Methylococcus capsulatus: one gene and its partner. The protein of the gene in region 1 interacts with the protein of each later gene in a pairwise test. Links are inferred from orthologs where the notes say so. Each region holds a gene or a part of one and is shown in the gene's direction. Other genes may lie near its edges.

What was found. The genes of interacting proteins can lie anywhere in the genome.
Region 2: the proteins of N4J17_RS02510 (region 1) and kdsB interact in binary tests that used the Escherichia coli proteins (3 or more experiments, as listed by UniProt). The link is inferred for Methylococcus capsulatus from one-to-one orthologs.

What each region holds. Positions count from the first base shown.
Region 1 is NZ_CP104311.1:544,076-548,835, reverse strand. Bases 855-3,785 are described here. They hold N4J17_RS02510 (TetR/AcrR family transcriptional regulator), read left to right. Parts: upstream 855-1,987; coding sequence 1,988-2,584; downstream 2,585-3,785. Other genes in these bases: hflC (protease modulator HflC), read left to right, coding at 855-1,764. Also shown: FtsH protease activity modulator HflK, read left to right, coding at 1-805; more of hflC, read left to right, coding at 802-854; N4J17_RS02495 (transposase), read left to right, coding at 4,250-4,760. UniProt on the Escherichia coli protein: Involved in response to both electrophiles and reactive chlorine species (RCS). Represses the transcription of the nemRA-gloA operon by binding to the NemR box.
Region 2 is NZ_CP104311.1:1,825,462-1,829,614, forward strand. What follows is about bases 1,019-4,018. They hold kdsB (3-deoxy-manno-octulosonate cytidylyltransferase), read left to right. Parts: upstream 1,019-2,128; coding sequence 2,129-2,908; downstream 2,909-4,018. Other genes in these bases: lpxK (tetraacyldisaccharide 4'-kinase), read left to right, coding at 1,019-1,936; N4J17_RS09055 (Trm112 family protein), read left to right, coding at 1,917-2,129; N4J17_RS09065 (YqaA family protein), read left to right, coding at 2,914-3,342; N4J17_RS09070 (L,D-transpeptidase family protein), read right to left, coding at 3,344-4,018. Also shown: N4J17_RS09040 (MotA/TolQ/ExbB proton channel family protein), read left to right, coding at 1-496; N4J17_RS09045 (ExbD/TolR family protein), read left to right, coding at 504-929; more of lpxK, read left to right, coding at 926-1,018; more of N4J17_RS09070, read right to left, coding at 4,019-4,153. UniProt on the Escherichia coli protein: Activates KDO (a required 8-carbon sugar) for incorporation into bacterial lipopolysaccharide in Gram-negative bacteria.

The sequences.
Region 1 (4,760 bases):
GCCGGGCCTCCATTTCAAGCTGCCTTACGGCATCGACAGTGTCATCGCCGTGCCGACCCAGCGCCAGCTCAAGCTGGAGTTCGGATTTTCCTCACCGGGTGCGACCAATCCGGATCAGGCCGGTCTGGAGCCCGGCAAGGAACGGACCATGGTCACCGGCGATCTGAATGCGGCGCTGGTGGAGTGGATCGTCCAGTACCGCATCATCGAGCCTCAGGACTATCTGTTCGCGGTGCGCGACCCCGGTCAGACGCTGCGCGACATTTCCGAATCCGTCATGCGCGCCGTCGTCGGCGACCGGACCGTAGATGAGATCATCACCATCGGACGGCAGGATATCGAAGAAACCTCGCTGCAACGGATGCGGGCGCTGGCCGAGCTTTATCACCTCGGCGTATTCATCAGCCAGGTGCAGCTCAAGAACGTCAATCCGCCGGAGCCGGTTCAACCGTCTTTCAACGAAGTCAACCGTGCCCAACAGGACCGCGAGAACGCCATCAACCTCGCCAACGGCGAATACAACAAGGCGGTGCCCCGCGCCCGCGGCGAGGCCGATCAGCAGATCCGGGCGGCGGAAGGCTATCGCTTCAAGCGGATCAATGAGGCGCAAGGCGACGTCGCCGCCTTCAGTGCCGTGCTGGAGCAGTACGTCAAAGCGCCGGAGGTGACACGCATGCGGCTCTACCTCGAAACCATGGGCGACGTGCTGCCCCGGGCCAAGCAGTCGATCGTGGTCGACGAGACAGTGCAGCAGATCTTGCCCATGCTGCCCTTGCCGGCCGCCATGCCGGAGGAAAAGCGATGATCGCCGTAAGACACTGGGTTTCCCTCGTGGCCGCGCTGGTGCTGCTGGCGCTTTATCTGTCCGCCTACACCGTCGACCAGACCGAGCAGGTCATCGTCACCCAGTTTGGCCGGCCGGTAGGTGAGCCGATCACCGACCCCGGCCTCCATTTCAAGCTGCCTTTCGTTCAGCAGGTCAATCGTTTCGACAAGCGCTATCTGTCCTGGGACGGCCCCATGGTCGAGATGTCCACCAAGGACAAAACCTACCTCCAGGTCGACACCTTCGCCCGCTGGCGCATCACCGATGCCATGCGCTACTACCTGCGACTGCGGGACGAGCGCAGCGCCCAGTCGCGGCTGGAGGACATCCTCGGCAGCGAGACCCGTACCGCCATCGCGCGGCACGAGTTGATCGAAGTCGTGCGCAGCGACAAGGATCGCCAGCCCTTGCGGGATGAAGGACTGGCCGCGCAGTGGCCGGAGGGAGGGCTGCGACCGATCCGGGTCGGGCGGCAGCAGATCGAGAAGGACGTGTTCGAGAGTGCAGCCCCCAAGCTGGCGGAATTCGGCATCGAGCTGCTCGACGTGCGTTTCAAGCGTCTCAACTACAACCCGGAGGTGCTCGAACGCATCCACCAGCGCATGATCAGCGAGCGTCTGCAGATCGCCCAGCGTTTCCGGTCGGAAGGCGAAGGCGAGGCCGCTCGCATCGCCGGCAACAAGGAGCGTGACATCAACGAGATCGCGTCCACCGCTTACAAGCGGGTCCAGGAGATCGTCGGCGAAGCCGATGCCAAGGCCACCGAGATTTACGCCAGAGCCTATACTCAGCGTCCCGAGGCCGCCGAGTTCTACCGTTTTCTCAAGAGCATGGAGACCTACCGCAGGATCATCGACCGCGACGCCACCCTCGTCCTATCCACCCGCAGCGACCTGTTTTCCCTGCTCAAGCGTATCGAGGCGGAGCGCAAGCCTTGAGGCACAAACGGCGATGATGAGCGCCGGCCCACGGGGAGCGCGGCGGCATCTCGGCGTATTGTTCGATCGATGGCGGAGATCTTGGGAACCTGGGCATCCGGGAGGGTCAGATGACTCTTCAGGCACTCGGTCTGGGTCGCCCCATTGGCGGACGGACAAACGGCGATATCGGGTCAGGTTTGCATGTTCGCGGAAATGAGACGACCGGTCGTATCATGCCGTCATGACGAAAACCGCGACCAAACAACTGACACGGGAAAGATTGTTGAACGAAGGCGTGGCCTTGCTCATGGAGCAAGGCTATCACGGCACCGGACTGCAGGATATCCTGCAACGGGTGGGCGTGCCGAAGGGTTCGTTCTACAACTACTTCGCCAGCAAAGAAGAATTCGGCGCCGAGGTGATCCGGCACTATATCGAGCCGTTTCTCCTGCGGCTCGACGGTCATCTTCGGGATTCGTCGCGAAATAGCGCCCAATCCCTGCAGGCATATTTCCGTGAACTGATCGAAGAAGCCGGTCGCCGGCGGTTCAAGGGAGGCTGCCTGCTGGGAAACCTGATGGGCGAGATCGGGGACACCAGCGATACTTGCCGCGAGGCGCTGGGGGAGGCTTTGCACCGGCATCGGGACAAGCTGGCGCAAGGCATCGCCCGCGCCCAGGACGAAGGCGTGTTCCGGCGCGACCGGAGCGCCGAAGAACTGGCCGATTGTCTCGTCGATGCCTGGCAGGGCGCTTTGCTGCGAATGAAGATCGAACGTTCCACCCGCCCGCTGGAAGAATGTTGCCGCAACCTCTTGGAGGGATATTTCCAACCTTAAAATTTTTTAGCCGAATCGAGACGACCGGTCATATAACAGACAACAACGAGGTTACGCCATGAAGACATCCATCGTTTCAGGACCACCCATGCGTTTTGCTTCGCCGCTCCTGGTTTCAGTCCTCGTTCTGACCTTTGTCGCGCCGCTGGCCGCAAAGGGTGATGAAACTTGCGCTTCGCCCTACATGAAGAAAATCACCGGTCAGGAGGATTATGTATAGGTCTGGACTCTGGGGGCGGAAGGCGTCGGTGATGAGCAGGACAAGCTGGTCATCGTCGACGCCAACCCGAAATCGCCTCAGTATGGCAAGGTGGTGAGCACGCTTTCGGTGGGCGGACGCAACGAGGCCCATCATGCGGACTTCACCGACGACCGCCGGTACCTCTGGGCCGGCGGGCTCGATACCAGCAAGATCTTCGTGTTCGACGTGCACAGCGATCCTGCCAAGCCCGTCCTCTCGAAGACCCTCACCGACTTCGTGGAAAAGAGCGGCGGCGTGGTCGGCCCCCACACCTTGTACGCCCTGCCGGGACGCATGCTCATCACGGGGCTTTCCAACAACAAGGACCACGGCGGCCGCACGGCGCTGGTGGAATACACCAATGCCGGCGAATACGTCGCTACCCATTGGATCCCGACCGACGGTGACCTGCGCGGGGCGGTCAAGACCGGCAAATACGCTGATGGCTACGATTACGACGTCCGTACCCTGCCCCGCAGGAACCTCCTGGTGACCTCATCTTTCACCAGCTGGAACAATTACATGATGGACTTCGGCAAGATGCTGGCGGACCCCGAGGCCATGAAGCATTTCGGCCACACCGTGGTGACCTGGGATCTGCACACCAAGCAGCCGAAGAAGGTCTTCGACGTACCCGGCGCGCCGCTGGAAATCCGCTGCGCCTGGGGCGAAGCCCACAACTACTGCTTCACCAGCATGGCGCTCACTTCGCAGATCTGGCTGATTTATGAGGATGCCAAGGGCGAGTGGCAGGCCAAGGCCGTGGCCGACATCGGCGAACCGTTCAAGGTGCCGCTTCCGGTCGATATTGACCTGGCTAGACTATCCCGGACACACAACCTGAAATGAGATCATAGAGAGATCGAGGTTGTGTGTTGAGATGAGTGAGAGAAAGCAAGCGAAGAGTTACACCGCGGAGTTCAAGGAATCGGCGGTGAAGTTGGCGGTGGAGTCGAAGCGCCCGCTGGCGCCGCCGGCCCGGCAAGGGCCTGCTGGTGCATTCGGATCGCGGCAGCCAGTACGCCTCAGGCCGCTTCCAGGCGCTGCTGAAGGACCAGGGCTACGTCTGCAGCATGAGCCGCAAGGGCAACTGCTGGGACAACGCACCGGCCGAGAGCTTCTTCCCTACCCTCCAAACGGAGCTGATCCATCAGCGCCGTTTCGAGACCCGGGAGCAAGCCAAGCAAGAGATCTTCGAGTACATCGAAGTGTTTTATAACCGGCAGCGCAAGCATTCGACACTCGGTTATCGAACGCCTGCCGAGTTCGACACACTGCACCGAAAAGCTGCCTGACCTTGTGTCCGGAAAACTCTTGCCAGATCAGAAATCCCGTGCGCCGCGTCACAAACCGAAGCAGCGAACCGCGCCGCCGCTGGAGGCGCGCCAATACTTACGGGAAGTCCATGCCCTTTTCCGTAAGCCATGCCGGCCGTTGCCGCCTGTCGCCACGATTTACCCCCGCTCGTCCCGCCGACGGTCTATCAGCCCCGGCGGCCGGAGCGGACCGCGGCGTATCAGGCGGTGCAAGGTCATCTGGAGACCTGGCTGCACCTTGCGCGCAGGAGCGAGCCGGACGGCGATCCCATTCCCGCCCACGTCGAGCGGGAGTTCCGCCAGTACCTGACCTGCGGCATCCTGGCCCACGGCTTTGCCCGGGCGCGTTGCGCGGACGGCGGGCATGACTTTCTGGTCGCGTTCTCCTGCAAGGGCCGCGGGGTCTGTCCCTCGTGCAGCACCCGGCGCATGGCCGAAACCGCCGCGCATCTGGTGGATCACGTGTTCCCCGAGGTGCCGGTGCGGCAGTGGGTCCTGTCGCTCCCGAAACGGCTGCGGTACTTCCTCCATCACCACGCCCACCGGGTCAACCCGGTGCTGCGGATCTTCCTGGCCGAGGTGGAGACGGCGCTGCGCTCGTGCAGTCCCGACGCGCCGA
Region 2 (4,153 bases), 1.3 Mb from region 1 along the record:
GGCCGAACTCACCGCTACGGTCTGGACCCTGTGGCGGAACCATCAGCTCGATGCCGGCAGCATCCGCCAGATCGCCCTGAGTTCGCCGCTGGGTGCCGTCCTGGCGGCAGGGCTGGCCAACCACAAACACGGGCGCGAGGTGATGCAGCGCTGCATTGAGCAGGCCGGCCGTCAGGTCGTCCATGCCATGGAACGTTATCTCAACACCCTCGGTACCATTGCTTCGATTTCTCCTTATCTGGGCCTCCTCGGTAGCGTGCTGGGGATGATGAAGGTGTTTGCCGGTTTTTCCGCCGCGCACGGCGCCGGCAACCCGGCTGTGCTGGCGGGCGGTCTGTCCGAAATCCTCATCACCACCGCCGCGGGGCTGGCCGTGGCCATTCCCAGTCTAATGTTCTACCGCTATTTCCGGGGCAGGGTGAACGAGCTGGCGATACGCCTGGAAGAGGAAGCAGTCCGCCTGATCGCCGTCCTGCATGGTGAACGCGAAGAGTGAGTTTGTCATGAATTTCCGCCCGCAGAACCGGGACGAGCCGGAATTGAACCTGATTCCGATGATCGATGTGCTGATCGTCCTGATGATCTTCCTGGTGATGACGACCACCTTCAGCCGGGAAACCGGGCTCGAACTGCAGTTGCCCAAGGCGCAGAGTTCGCTTCCCGAAGAATCGCCCAAGGGAGTGGACGTCGCCATCGACGCCGAGGGGCGGTTTTCGGTCAACGGCACCCCGTTGCAGGACAACCGTCTCGAAATATTGCGCGAGGCGATGAAGGCGGCGGCCGGCGGACAGCAAGACCCCCTCGTGATCATCCGCGCCGACCGCACCACCCAGCACCAGCATGTCATCACGGTCCTGGACGCTGCTGGCCAGCTTGGCTTTGGCCACATCAGTTTCGCCGCCGAGATTGCAGCCGAGAGCAAGCCGTGAGCCGGTCAAAGCGGATGATCGCCGCCTGGCTGCAGCGGCAGTGGTACGCCGAGGCACAGCCGCCGTGGGGTTTGGTCGTGTTGAGCCGCGGGTTCGCCGCTGCCGCCGCGCTCCGCCGGCGGTGTTACCGCTGGAGCGCGCAAGTCCGTCTCGGTGCGCCCGTCATCGTCGTCGGCAATCTCAGCGTGGGCGGCACCGGCAAGACGCCGCTGGTGGTCGCACTGGTGGAACTGCTGCGGCAGCATGGATGGTCGGCCGGCGTGATCAGCCGGGGCTATGGCGGTTCCGCCGGGCCGCCGCGTGAGGTTTTCTGCGACAGCGACCCTGCCAAGGTCGGCGACGAGCCATTGCTGATCCGGCAGCGCACCGGTGGTCCGGTTTTCGTTTCGCCGAAACGCCTGGATGCTGCCCGGGCCGTGATCGAAGCCGGCGCGGACGTCGTCGTTTCCGACGACGGCCTCCAGCATTACGCCCTGCCGCGGGACATCGAAATCGCCGTGGTCGACGGCCTGCGCCGGTTCGGCAACGGCCGGCTGCTGCCGGCGGGGCCATTGCGGGAGCCGGTCGAGCGGCTGGCAGGCGTGGATTTCGTGATCTGCAACGGCGGCGAACCGGCGCCCGGCGAATCAGCCATGACGCTGGAAGGTGGCACGGCGGTGCGTCTTGCCGATGGCGAGCAGCTTCCCTTGGCCGCTTTCGCGGGGCGCAAGATCGTTGCCATGGCAGGCATAGGCAATCCTGCACGTTTTTTTTCGCACCTGGCCGCCGCGGGCCTGAGCTTCGAGCCGGTGGCATGGCCTGACCACCATACCTACACCCCGGAGGATTTCCGTTCCGTTCCAGAACACACGCCGGTTCTGATGACCGAGAAAGACGCCGTGAAGTGCCGCCGGCTGGACGATCCGCGAATCTGGTACATTCCCGTCTCCGCCCGGCTCGATCCGGCCTTCGCACCCCGACTACTGAACATCCTGGAGAGGATCCGACATGGACAAACAACTGCTTGACATACTGGTCTGCCCGCTATGTAAGGGCGCGCTGATCTACCTCCGCGAGCAGCAGGAGCTGGTCTGCCTGGCGGACAAGCTGGCCTACCCGATCCGCGACGACATTCCGGTGATGCTGGACAGCGAGGCAAGGAAGCTCAGCCTCGACGAGTACGACGCGCTCCACAAGCGACGAACGTCGCCGGTGGCCTGATGCCGGCGACATTCACCATCGTCATTCCGGCACGCTATGGTTCGACCCGGCTGCCCGGCAAGCCCCTCTTGGAACTCGGCGGTAAGCCGATGATCGCGCACGTCTGCGAGCGGGCGATCGAAGCCGGCGCGGCCGAGATCGTGGTCGCGACCGACGATGAACGTATCGCCAAAGCGGTCGAAGCCCTGCCGGTTACCGCGATGCTGACTCGCCCCGACCACGCCAGCGGCACCGAGCGTCTGGCCGAGGTGGCCGAGCGTCGGGCCTGGAACGACGATACCCTCGTGATCAATCTGCAGGGCGACGAGCCTTTTATGGACGCCGCCCTGCTACGCGCCCTGGCGGAGGCGCTGGGGCGGCGCGAAGACTGTCGGGTGGCGACCCTGGCCGCGCCAATCCACCGGCCCGAGGAAATCTTCGATCCCAATGTGGTCAAAGTGGTCACCGATGGGGAGAGCCGGGCGCTGTATTTCAGCCGGGCCGCCGTGCCCTGGGACCGCGAGTCTTTCGCCGAGGGGAGGGCGGCGCCGAAGCCGGGGCAGGGCATGCCTTATCGCCGCCATATCGGGGTATACGCTTACACCGCGGCCTATTTACGCCGCTATGTCGGTCTGGCACCGTCGCCGCTGGAGCACATCGAACGCCTGGAGCAACTGCGCATCCTCTGGCACGGTGACCGCATCCTGGTGGTGCCAGTGGCGGGCGCGCCTGCATCGGGTGTGGACACCGCCGCTGATCTCGAGCGGGCCCGGCGCCATCTGGCCGACCGGACGCCTTGACCGCGATGGATGCATCGGCAGGTCTGTGGGGCTTGTTTGCCAGCGCCTTCGTCTCGGCCACCCTCGCGCCGGGGGGATCGGAGGCAGTGCTGGCCTACCTGGTACATACGGGCTATGCGCAGCCGACCGAACTCGTCGCAGTGGCCAGCGTGGGCAATACGCTGGGAGCGATGACGACATGGGGGATGGGCTGGCTGTGGGCGCGCCGGCGCCCGCTGGAGGTCGAAGCGATCGAGAATCCGCGCCAGCGCCGCGCGGTCGCATCGCTCAAGCGCTGGGGCAACGGCCTGCTGCTGATCTCCTGGATACCGGTGCTCGGCGACGGCTTCTGCTTCGCCGCCGGCTGGCTGCGGCTGTCGCTGGTCCTGTCCGTGGTCTACATCGCTATCGGCAAGGCCCTGCGCTACGCCGTGGTGGCGTGGCTGGCGGGCTGAACTACCGCCGGTACGGCGACGAGTACGGTCGGCTGTTCGAGACCTTGAGCGGCCGCGACAGCGACAGAATCTCATCGGCGATCGTCGCATAGAGTTCCCGCGTCCAGTCCGGCTGTCCGGCAGTGGTCTGTTCCAATGGCCAGGCCCTGGGATCGTGCGGGGCGATCACCACCTTCACGTTTTCCTTGCCCACCTGCGCCGCCAACACGAACAGCTCTTCGATGGCCTCATCGCCCATGGCCAGGCATCCCGCCGACACCGCCCGGCCATGGATGAAGATGTCCGACCCGGGATTGGTACGACCTTCGAGCTGGGCGTAATACAGGTCGAAATCGTTGGGGTAGTTCAGCTTCATCGACAGGTGGTAGTTGCTGTTCGGATTCAGCCCCACGATCCGATAGACGCCCTCCGGCACTTGTTTGTCACCCTGGCGCAGCTTGGGCCCTGCCGAGCCGCTGGCGGCTTGGATGGCATAGTCGCGGATCAGCCGGTATTCGCGATCGTCGCGCGCCCACAGTTCGAGCTTCTTCTCCTGCTTCAGGCCGATCAGCACCACTTCGCGAGGGGGGTAGGCCACGCCGGCCCGGTCGAAAAAGGGCTTCAGCTTCTGAACCGAATACGGGCCGAAATCGCGCAGCACATCCGATACCGTGCGCTGGTCTGTGCCGCTGAAGAGCGGTGGCAGGTAGGCGGGACGGCGGAATGCGGGTTTGGGAAGATAGGCTCGTTCGGTCGGGGCAGCCGCGAGGCTGTCCCTGTGGGACTGTTTGTTCGAGCCAGCGCAAGCTGTCAACAGCAGGGTGACCACGGG